3 linked regions of the Cohaesibacter gelatinilyticus genome follow. The protein of the gene in region 3 interacts with the protein of the main gene of each other region in a pairwise test. Links are inferred from orthologs where the notes say so. Each region holds a gene or a part of one and is shown on either strand. Other genes may lie near its edges. The genes, in order: groL, nth and mdeB.

Region 1 (3,055 bases), on a different replicon or contig from region 3:
CATTCCAAAGACCAAAAAACTCGTCGATAATCGCTCCAAAACAAAGAAATATGAGGAGCGAAACATAGATGAAGTTTCGCCTGGCAAATTTGCTGGATGATAGATTGTCTGGAAACATGGAAAAGCCTCAACAAGCTAAAAAATATATCATTGAAATTTGAATGTGGGGCGCCTTGCGGAGATTGCAATCCCTGAGGGTCGCTTTAGATATCTGGCAGTTTCCATTATTTCATCTTCGAATGGGTCACAGGAGAGGCGGGGACGAGCAAAGGCAAAAAGCGCATGAGTATGAGGCAAAAGAAAAAGGCCGGATCGAATGATCCGGCCTTTTCCGTAAATCTAAGCGAGGTGCTTAGAGCTACGTGATTACATCATGCCGCCACACGTGCGCGGATGCGCACAAAGCTTAAGAATGCATGGGCATGGGGCAAATAAAAAAGCCGGATCGAATGATCCGGCTTTCTTGTAAGTCTTAGCTAGGTTAGCCAAGCGTCATGATTACATCATGCCGTCCCCGCATCGCCCGCAGGGGCTTTAGCCCCGAGGACGAGCAAAAGCAAAATGCGCATGGGCGTGAGGCAAAAGAAAAAGGCCGGATCAAATGATCCGGCCTTTTCCGTAAATCTAAGCGAGGTGCTTAGAGCTACGTGATTACATCATGCCGCCACACGTGCGCGGATGCGCACAAAGCTTAAGAATGCATGGGCATGGGGCAAATAAAAAAGCCGGATCGAACGATCCGGCTTTCTTGTAAGTCTTAGCTAGGTTAGCCAAGCGTCATGATTACATCATGCCGCCCATGCCACCCATGCCGCCCATGCCACCCATATCAGGCATTGCAGGTGCGCCACCGTCTTTAGCAGGTGCATCAGCAACCATAGCTTCGGTGGTAACCATCAGACCAGCAACGGAAGCTGCATCCTGCAGAGCAGTGCGAACAACTTTGGTTGGGTCGATGATGCCAGCTTCGATCATGTTTACGTAAGCTTCGGACTGAGCGTCGAAACCAAGGGTATCGTCGCCTTCCAGCACTTTGTTGACAACGATGGAACCTTCAACACCGGCATTTTCAGCGATCTGACGGATTGGAGCCTGCAGAGCACGCAGAACAATCTTGATGCCAGCAGCGATGTCAGCATTGTCGGAAGACAGAGCTTCAACAGCTTTGGAAGCGCGCAGCAGAGCAGTACCACCACCTGGAACGATACCAGCTTCAACAGCAGCGCGAGTAGCGTTCAGAGCATCGTCAACACGATCTTTACGCTCTTTCACTTCAATCTCGGTAGAACCACCAACGCGGATAACAGCAACGCCACCAGCCAGTTTAGCCAGACGCTCCTGCAATTTCTCACGATCATAGTCAGAAGAAGTTTCTTCGATCTGAGCCTTGATCTGAGCAACGCGAGCTTCGATGCCGTCTTTTTCGCCAGCGCCATCAACGATGGTGGTGTTCTCTTTGGAGATGTTTACTTTCTTGGCGGTACCCAGCATGTCGAGGGATACGGACTCAAGCTTGATGCCAACATCTTCGGAGATCACGGTGCCGCCGGTCAGGATAGCGATGTCTTCGAGCATGGCTTTACGACGATCACCAAAGCCTGGAGCTTTAACAGCAGCAATTTTCAGGCCGCCACGAAGCTTGTTGACTACGAGGGTAGCCAGTGCTTCACCTTCGATGTCTTCAGCAATGATCAGCAGAGGACGGGAAGACTGAACAACGCTTTCCAGGATAGGAAGCATTGGCTGCAGGTTGGTCAGTTTTTTCTCGTGCAGCAGGATGAATGGATCATCCAGATCAGCGATCATTTTCTCGGTGTTGGTTACGAAGTATGGAGACAGGTAACCACGGTCGAACTGCATGCCTTCAACGACTTCCAGCTCGGTTTCCAGAGACTTGGCTTCCTCAACGGTGATAACACCTTCATTGCCAACTTTCTGCATGGCTTCTGCAATCATGGAGCCGATTTCAGCTTCACCGTTTGCAGAAATGGTGCCTACTTGCGCAACTTCTTCAGAAGAATTGATTGGCTTGGAAGCAGCTTCAAGAGACTTATGAGCTTCAATAACAGCAAGATCGATGCCGCGCTTCAGATCCATTGGGTTCATGCCAGCTGCAACAGACTTGGAGCCTTCACGAACGATAGCCTGAGCCAGAACGGTAGCAGTGGTGGTGCCGTCGCCAGCAACGTCGTTGGTTTTGCTTGCCACTTCACGCACCATCTGTGCGCCCATGTTCTCGAACTTATCTTCCAGTTCGATTTCCTTGGCAACGGAAACACCATCTTTGGTGATGCGTGGAGCGCCGAAGGATTTTTCGATAACCACGTTGCGGCCTTTAGGGCCTAGGGTGGTTTTTACAGCGTTGGCCAGAACGTCTACGCCACGCAGCATTTTCTCACGCGCGTCAGCGCCGAACTTGACTTCTTTAGCAGCCATGATGTGCTCTTCCTGAAATCTAGATAACTTGTATATAAGGAGGGGATCCGGATCGGATCGGGTCAATCACGAGCAAAAGCTCAGCGGATTAGCCCATGATACCCATGATGTCGGACTCTTTCATGATCAGCAGATCTTCACCGTCGATTTTAACTTCGGTGCCGGACCATTTGCCGAACAGAACACGGTCGCCAGCTTTGACTTCCAGAGCAACCAGGTTGCCTGCTTCGTCACGGGCGCCGTTGCCTGCAGCAACTACTTCGCCTTCAGATGGCTTTTCTTTGGCGGTATCTGGAATGATGATACCACCAGCGGTTTTCTCTTCGGATTCCACGCGACGAACAACGACGCGGTCATGCAGAGGACGGAACTTCATTGTATGAACTTTCCTATGTCTGTTATGCAGAACACCCAAGCCCAATTAGCGGCACCTGAGCAAACTCTGCTCCTCAAAAACAAGTGTGTTAGCACTCTCCAATATTGAGTGCTAACGACGGATACTCATTTAGGCAGCTTGAGATGAGAAGTCAAGAAAGCGGAAAAGATTCTTTTTGTCGATAAGCTCTGATCTGCAAACCTGCTATTGGGGAATTCGATGTGGGGTGAGGGATGAAGAAAT
Region 2 (2,961 bases), on a different replicon or contig from region 3:
AGATATTCAATGGAGCGGCGGATCAGATCATAATCTGCCATAGTGTTTTCACTTGTGCCTTGCCCGATCGGGCTCTCATAATCATTGGCCAATGCCGGTTCCATGATCGGCCTCCTCTGCAAAAACGAACTGGTGTCATTCTAGGAGAGCTCACAAATGCTCGCCACCCGAAACTTGCTCGAACCACGACAAGAAATTTGCGCTATTCAATTTCACGATGGCATTGGCGGCTGTTTGACCAACAACAAAGCTGCCTGCAGCGCTCGAGCGAGACTTTCGCGGTCTGGCGCGTTGAGAAATGGTCCAATCTCCAGGCTCTTGCCGTGAGAGATCAGGCATAACCGTGTCATGCCTTCCTCATCTTGTTCCTCGGTGATCAAGCGAGCCCAATAGGGATTGCACTGAAAGGATACTTCTTTGCCCTTTACAGGCATTTTGGTCAGGATCAGACTCTCACGGGTCAGCAATATCCGCTCTCGGGTCCGTGCATCGCGATAATTGATCCGAAATGCCCAATAGAGAGCCAGAAGATCCAGTCCGGCGAAACCAATGACAGGCCATGCACCAAGTGACCAGAAGTAGAGAGAAACTCCTAGCAGAACCACAAAGACAAAGATCATCAGGATCAAGAAACCTTTGGTCCCCAACGAACGATGGGGATGGAGGATAGCATGAAAGTAGATCTTTTCATTTTCTGGTTGCTTACTGGTTTCTGACAAAACACTTTCCAGTCTTTGTGCCTCATTCCACCATTATAGGTGAATTTTACGTGTTTTCCCATATCAAACTGGATCACGAAAATGTCGAAAGGCCCTGCCTATTGGGCTTTAAGGCATTTTGGCGATGATTGGCTTGTGCGCATTGCTTTGGTTCCTTGTTTCACGCCAGTCCCTATCCGAAAAGTACTTCAACTTTTCGGGGACGCGCTGTAAGACAAGAGGCGGGATGAGACCCACCAGTCATGATAGCCAGAAAGCCGGACCGATCTGATGAGCAAAAGTGCAAAGCCAGAATCATCAAAACCGAAAAAAGTGACACGACGTCGCTGGTCGCGATTGAAAAAAGCTGAGATTGTTGATCTTTTTGAACGCTTTTCCAAACAGCGCCCCGATCCACGTGGTGAATTGGATTATAGCAACGCCTATACCTTGCTGGTCGCAGTCGTGCTGTCAGCTCAAGCCACCGACGTAGGCGTGAACAAGGCTACAGGTCCGCTTTTCGCCATTGCTGATACACCGGAAAAAATGGTGGCCTTAGGCGAAGAAAAGGTCCGTGACTATATCAAAACCATTGGTCTTTATCGAAACAAGGCCAAGAATGTCATTCTGCTCAGCCAAAAGCTGATTGATGAATATTGTTCGGAAGTGCCAGCAGATCGGGATGCTTTGGTCGGCCTTCCCGGTGTTGGTCGCAAAACAGCCAATGTGGTTCTGAATATCTTCTTCGGCCAATCCACCATTGCGGTGGATACGCATATTTTCCGTCTGTCCAATCGAGTTGGACTAGCGCCGGGCAAGAATGTCGATGATGTGGAACTGGCTCTGGACAAGATCATCCCGAAGGAGTTCAAGCGCCATTCCCATCATTGGTTGATCCTGCACGGGCGCTATGTCTGCAAGGCACGTAAACCGGACTGCAAAAAATGTATCATCGCTGACCTTTGCACATTCAAGGACAAGACCTATAGCGTTCCTGCACCGATCGTAGAACTGGATTCATATGAAAACCAACAGGGGCAACCAGACAATACCGGTGAATTTACCGGCTAAACAATAGTCTGCAATTGTCGGATATCGCCAAAATCCGAAATTTGGCCGGCGATAAAAGGCTACTTTCGTAATGTCCGTGTTCCATGTTTCAAAATCCATTGGGTATATGGGTGATCGATGGTCGACCAATCCTTGACCAGCTCACCAATCCGTTCCGGATGGTCCTTGGAAACATCATTAATGAGGTTGGCCACAGATTTGCGAACATATCTTGACGGATCCGTCTTCAACGGCTCTACCAGATCGAGCATGGGTTCGGGATCTTCAATGAAGATGGGAAGATGTTTGGCCCATGGTAGACGTGGGCGTCCCCCTTCAACGGCCAGTCGACGGACATGCGCATTTTCCGAGCCAGCCCAGTTCTTCATAAAATCAAGTGCCTTTTCCGGATCGAGCTCGATATATGGCCTGACAGCATATTCCGAGGTGTTTCGTTTGGTGATCTCGGCGCATAAATCCATCGAAATATCAAAGTAATCTGTACCGAACTCCTCAACGAGCCGTGCCACCGGCATGAGCCAATACCCCTTGGAGAACATCCCTTCTTCCGTTTCGAGAGTCGGTCCTAGCGATTTGTGCAATATTTGTGAAGTTTTTTTGTAATCACGAGGCATATGAACACGCAAAGCTTGCGCCATTACAAAAACACGGTCTTTGAGTTCAAGACCATCGATTCCCTTTTCGACCATATCTGCATATTCTTCGATATTCAGCGCTTCGAAATGAGGTTTGATCGCAGTCGCAATTTTAAAAGCACAATCCCTATCAAACCAATATTTTAGTTTTTTTGCCATTTTGCTCATCCAACTTTCAAAACCGCCCGGTCATCTTGGCTCCGGAGCATATCCGGTAACCAAGATAATCTCTTCTCAATCATGCAGGCACACCATCGGCATACTGCTTCAAAAATTCCTCACTTGGCGGGATAATCTTAATAACATCAATCAGAACACCATTTGGATCGGACGTTATGAAATGTCGCTGTCCGAATGCCTCGTCTTTAATCGGCAGATGTATGACAAGGCCGTTTTGCTGTGCGCGTCGATATTCAGCATCCACATCATCAACCTCGAAATTTAAAAGAAGACCACTGACCTTCCCTCGTGCCGGTTTCGGGATCGTTTCATGGTCACCTTGCAGAATAGCGATATTCACTTTCTCATCTTCCACAGACTGCAAGTGAACATACCAG
Region 3 (3,418 bases):
CCCTCCCCTAAAAGCACTTCGGCTACGGTGCCAGCAGTCGGAGAAGGAACATCCAAAGTTGCCTTGTCGCTTTCGAGCACCAGAATGGTGTCGTCTTCCACGATTTGATCACCGATCGTGATCGGAAGCTCAATCACAGGAACATCATTGAAATCGCCGATATCGGGTACACGCAATTCAATTTTCTTTGTCATTGTCTTCGCTTTCTCACACAGTCCAAGGGGCAGGCTTGCCCGCGCTCATTCCAAACCTTTCAATGGCTTGCTTTTGCACGTCTGCATCGATTTTGCCTTCACGGACCAACGTTTCAATTGCTGCAAGTGCAATATTCTGACGATCCATTTCAAAGAAAGCCCGCAAAGCTTCTCGCTGATCACTACGTCCGAATCCGTCGGTGCCAAGGGCAACAAAACGCTGAGGGAGATATTGTGCAATCATTTGTGGAACGGCACGCACATAGTCAGTTGCAGCAATTGTTGGGATTTGGGTGCCAAGAGTATCTTGCAAATGTGAAGTGCGAGGTTTTTCTTGCGGCTCATAACGGTTCAGCCGCTCCATCTGCTCTGCATCGCGCGACAATTCCGAGAAACTGGTGACACTGAAGATATCGGAAGCAATATCAAATTCAGCCTCTAGGATTTTACCTGCCTCAATTACTTCCAGCAGAATGGTACCCGCACCAAGCAGATTGACCTTTGCCTTAGTGTCGGAACTCCCATTCTCGTCGACCTTATAGAGACCTTTGATAATCCCTTCTTCGCTCCCGTTGGGCAATGATGGTTGCGCATAGTTCTCATTCATCACCGTGATGTAATAGAATTCATCAATCTGCTCTTCCATCATTCGCTTGGTGCCATGATCCATAATGACGGCAAGCTCATAAGCAAATGCTGGATCATAGCTTCGGCAATTTGGAATAGTCGCTGAAATCAAATGGCTAGACCCATCCTGGTGCTGCAGACCTTCGCCTGAAAGAGTAGTCCGTCCAGCTGTTGCACCCAAAAGAAAACCGCGAGACCGTTGATCAGCTGCAGCCCAGATCAAATCACCAACGCGCTGGAAGCCAAACATCGAGTAATAGATATAGATCGGCAGCATTGGCATGCCATGTAGTGAATAGGATGTCGCTGCAGCAGTCCAGGACGACAATGCTCCCGCTTCGGTGATGCCTTCTTCAAGAAGCTGGCCATTCTGAGCTTCTTTGTAATACATCATTGAGCCTGCATCTTCCGGCTCGTAAAGCTGACCATCAGGTGCATAAATCCCGATTTGGCGGAACAAATTGTCCATTCCAAATGTGCGCGCTTCATCTGCAACAATAGGCACCAGACGCGGGCCGAATGCTTTGTCTTTCAGCATTCCGCCCATCATGCGTACGACAGCCATGGTCGTCGACATTTCCTTGCCATTTGCTTCCAACGCAAATTTGGCATATTTCGTAATATCTGGAACCTTGGCCAATGCCGGCTCCGGCGCCTTCCGAACGCGGGCTGGCATGTATCCACCAAGAACCTTGCGACGCTCGTGGAGATATTGCATTTCCTCGCTATCGGCATCAGGCGTGAAGATGCGCATGTTTTCGACATCTTCATCTGTCATGGGCAGTTCAAAACGGTCGCGGAATTGGAACAGTGCATCGGTGTCCAATTTTTTGGCCTGATGGGCAATCATGCGCGATTCACCAGCACCACCCATGCCGTAACCTTTCTTCGTTTTGGCGAGGATGACCGTTGGACGCCCTTTGTGAGCCTTTGCAGCAGCAAACGCCGCGTATAGCTTTCGGAAATCATGGCCACCACGCTTGAGATTGTTGATCTCCGCCTCGGTCATATGTTCCACAAGGGCGGCGCTGCGTGGATCGGCATTGAAGAATTTCTCACGATTATAATCGCCATCCTTCGCACCCAGATTCTGATATTGGCCATCCACGGTTCCTGCAAAGCGGCTTAAAAGGATATTTTCCTTGTCACGGGAGAAAATTTCATCCCATTCAGATCCCCAGAGAACCTTGATCACATTCCAGCCAGCTCCGATGAACAGAGATTCCAATTCCTGAATTACCTGGCCATTGCCACGAACGGGACCGTCCAGACGCTGCAAGTTGCAATTGATTATGAAGGTCAGATTATCAAGACCTTCGCGGGCGGCCAGGGTCAAACCAGCAATCGATTCCGGTTCATCCATCTCTCCATCACCGTAAACACCCCAGACATGGCGGCCTTCGGTATTGCCTAGACCACGTGCCTGAAGATACCGCATATATCGTGCCTGATAGACCGCACTCAACGGACCAATTCCCATAGATCCGGTGGGAACTTGCCAAAAATCCGGCATCAACCAGGGGTGCGGATAGGAGCACAGGCCATTGCCTGCTACTTCCTGACGATAATTGTCCAGTTGTTCACGGCTCAGGCGTCCTTCAAGATAGGCTCGCGCATAAATGCCAGGTGCAGAATGTGGCTGATAATAGACCAGATCCCCACCAAACTCATCCGTACGGGCTTTGAAAAAGTGGTTGAAACCAACCTCAAAAATCTCCGCTGCAGAGGCATAGCTCGCAATATGCCCCCCCAAGCCGCCATAGGCTTCGTTTGCCCGGACCACGGTCGCCAAAGCATTCCAGCGAATGATCGATGTCAGTCGATTTTCAATTTCCAAGTTGCCCGGATACGATCCCTGCTGTTCAACAGAGATCGTATTTCTATATGAGGAATAAGGCTGCTCTCCCGTTAGCAATCCCTCCACACGAGCTGTCTCTTCAAGCGCCTTGAGGATGAATTGTGCACGTTCATCTCCTGCGGCTTCCTTGGTGCTGATGAGAGCATCAAGCCATTCCTGTGTTTCAGCTGGATCGATATCTGCTTGAGGGTTTTGCGAACGAGTTTGCATAGGCTTAATCCTAATTATTATTTGAATTTGGGCTTCAGTCAGTGACCGTTGTGCTGATGATCTCACCCATCAACTGTACTGGATTGATAACCGTCTGAGCATTGGGACTGTGAGCGATTGCTTTGCGATGCAGTTCTTCAAACTGCTCGGGCGTACCATTCCCGGCTACATGAATTTTGTAGTTTATTTGCGGGAACCCAACAGGGGTGTTTGTGGTAATTCCCATAAAGCCACGCAAATCAAGCTCACCGTCAAAATCTATTTTTACGGATTCCAGCTGGATCCCTGCAGCACTCGCTCCTGCAAGAAAAGCGACCATCATGCAAGATCCCAAGCCAGATAGCAGAAGCTCCTGAGGATTTGGTCCGTGATTGTTTCCCATCAACTGACGTGGTTCATCCGCTTTCCAGGAAAAGGATCGGTTCACACGATGGGGGCCTACCATCATTGGTTTTGTCGATATATTTGATCGAGTACCACTTTCCCAATCAATTTCGATTCCATAGTTCATCACACCCTCTTCAGGACT

What was found.
Region 1: the proteins of mdeB (region 3) and groL interact in binary tests that used the Escherichia coli proteins (3 or more experiments, as listed by UniProt). The link is inferred for Cohaesibacter gelatinilyticus from one-to-one orthologs.
Region 2: the proteins of mdeB (region 3) and nth interact in binary tests that used the Escherichia coli proteins (3 or more experiments, as listed by UniProt). The link is inferred for Cohaesibacter gelatinilyticus from one-to-one orthologs.

What each region holds. Positions count from the first base shown.
Region 1 is NZ_OBEL01000001.1:227,127-230,181, forward strand. Bases 111-3,006 are described here. They hold groL (chaperonin GroEL), read right to left. Parts: upstream 2,437-3,006; coding sequence 784-2,436; downstream 111-783. Other genes in these bases: CRO57_RS01015 (hypothetical protein), read right to left, coding at 111-118; groES (co-chaperone GroES), read right to left, coding at 2,525-2,812. Outside these bases: more of CRO57_RS01015, read right to left, coding at 1-110.
Region 2 is NZ_OBEL01000003.1:228,375-231,335, reverse strand. What follows is about bases 78-2,879. They hold nth (endonuclease III), read left to right. Parts: upstream 78-989; coding sequence 990-1,769; downstream 1,770-2,879. Other genes in these bases: CRO57_RS14960 (VOC family protein), read right to left, coding at 2,643-2,879; CRO57_RS14965 (DNA alkylation repair protein), read right to left, coding at 1,829-2,563; CRO57_RS14975 (DUF2244 domain-containing protein), read right to left, coding at 213-719. In the rest of the region: CRO57_RS14980 (methylated-DNA--[protein]-cysteine S-methyltransferase), read right to left, coding at 1-41; more of CRO57_RS14960, read right to left, coding at 2,880-2,961. UniProt on the Escherichia coli protein: DNA repair enzyme that has both DNA N-glycosylase activity and AP-lyase activity. The DNA N-glycosylase activity releases various damaged pyrimidines from DNA by cleaving the N-glycosidic bond, leaving an AP (apurinic/apyrimidinic) site.
Region 3 is NZ_OBEL01000009.1:71,342-74,759, forward strand. The notes cover bases 8-3,266. They hold mdeB (alpha-ketoglutarate dehydrogenase), read right to left. Parts: upstream 2,890-3,266; coding sequence 208-2,889; downstream 8-207. Other genes in these bases: CRO57_RS23175 (2-oxo acid dehydrogenase subunit E2), read right to left, coding at 8-194; CRO57_RS23185 (OsmC family protein), read right to left, coding at 2,924-3,266. Outside these bases: more of CRO57_RS23175, read right to left, coding at 1-7; more of CRO57_RS23185, read right to left, coding at 3,267-3,418. UniProt on the Escherichia coli protein: Component of the pyruvate dehydrogenase (PDH) complex, that catalyzes the overall conversion of pyruvate to acetyl-CoA and CO(2).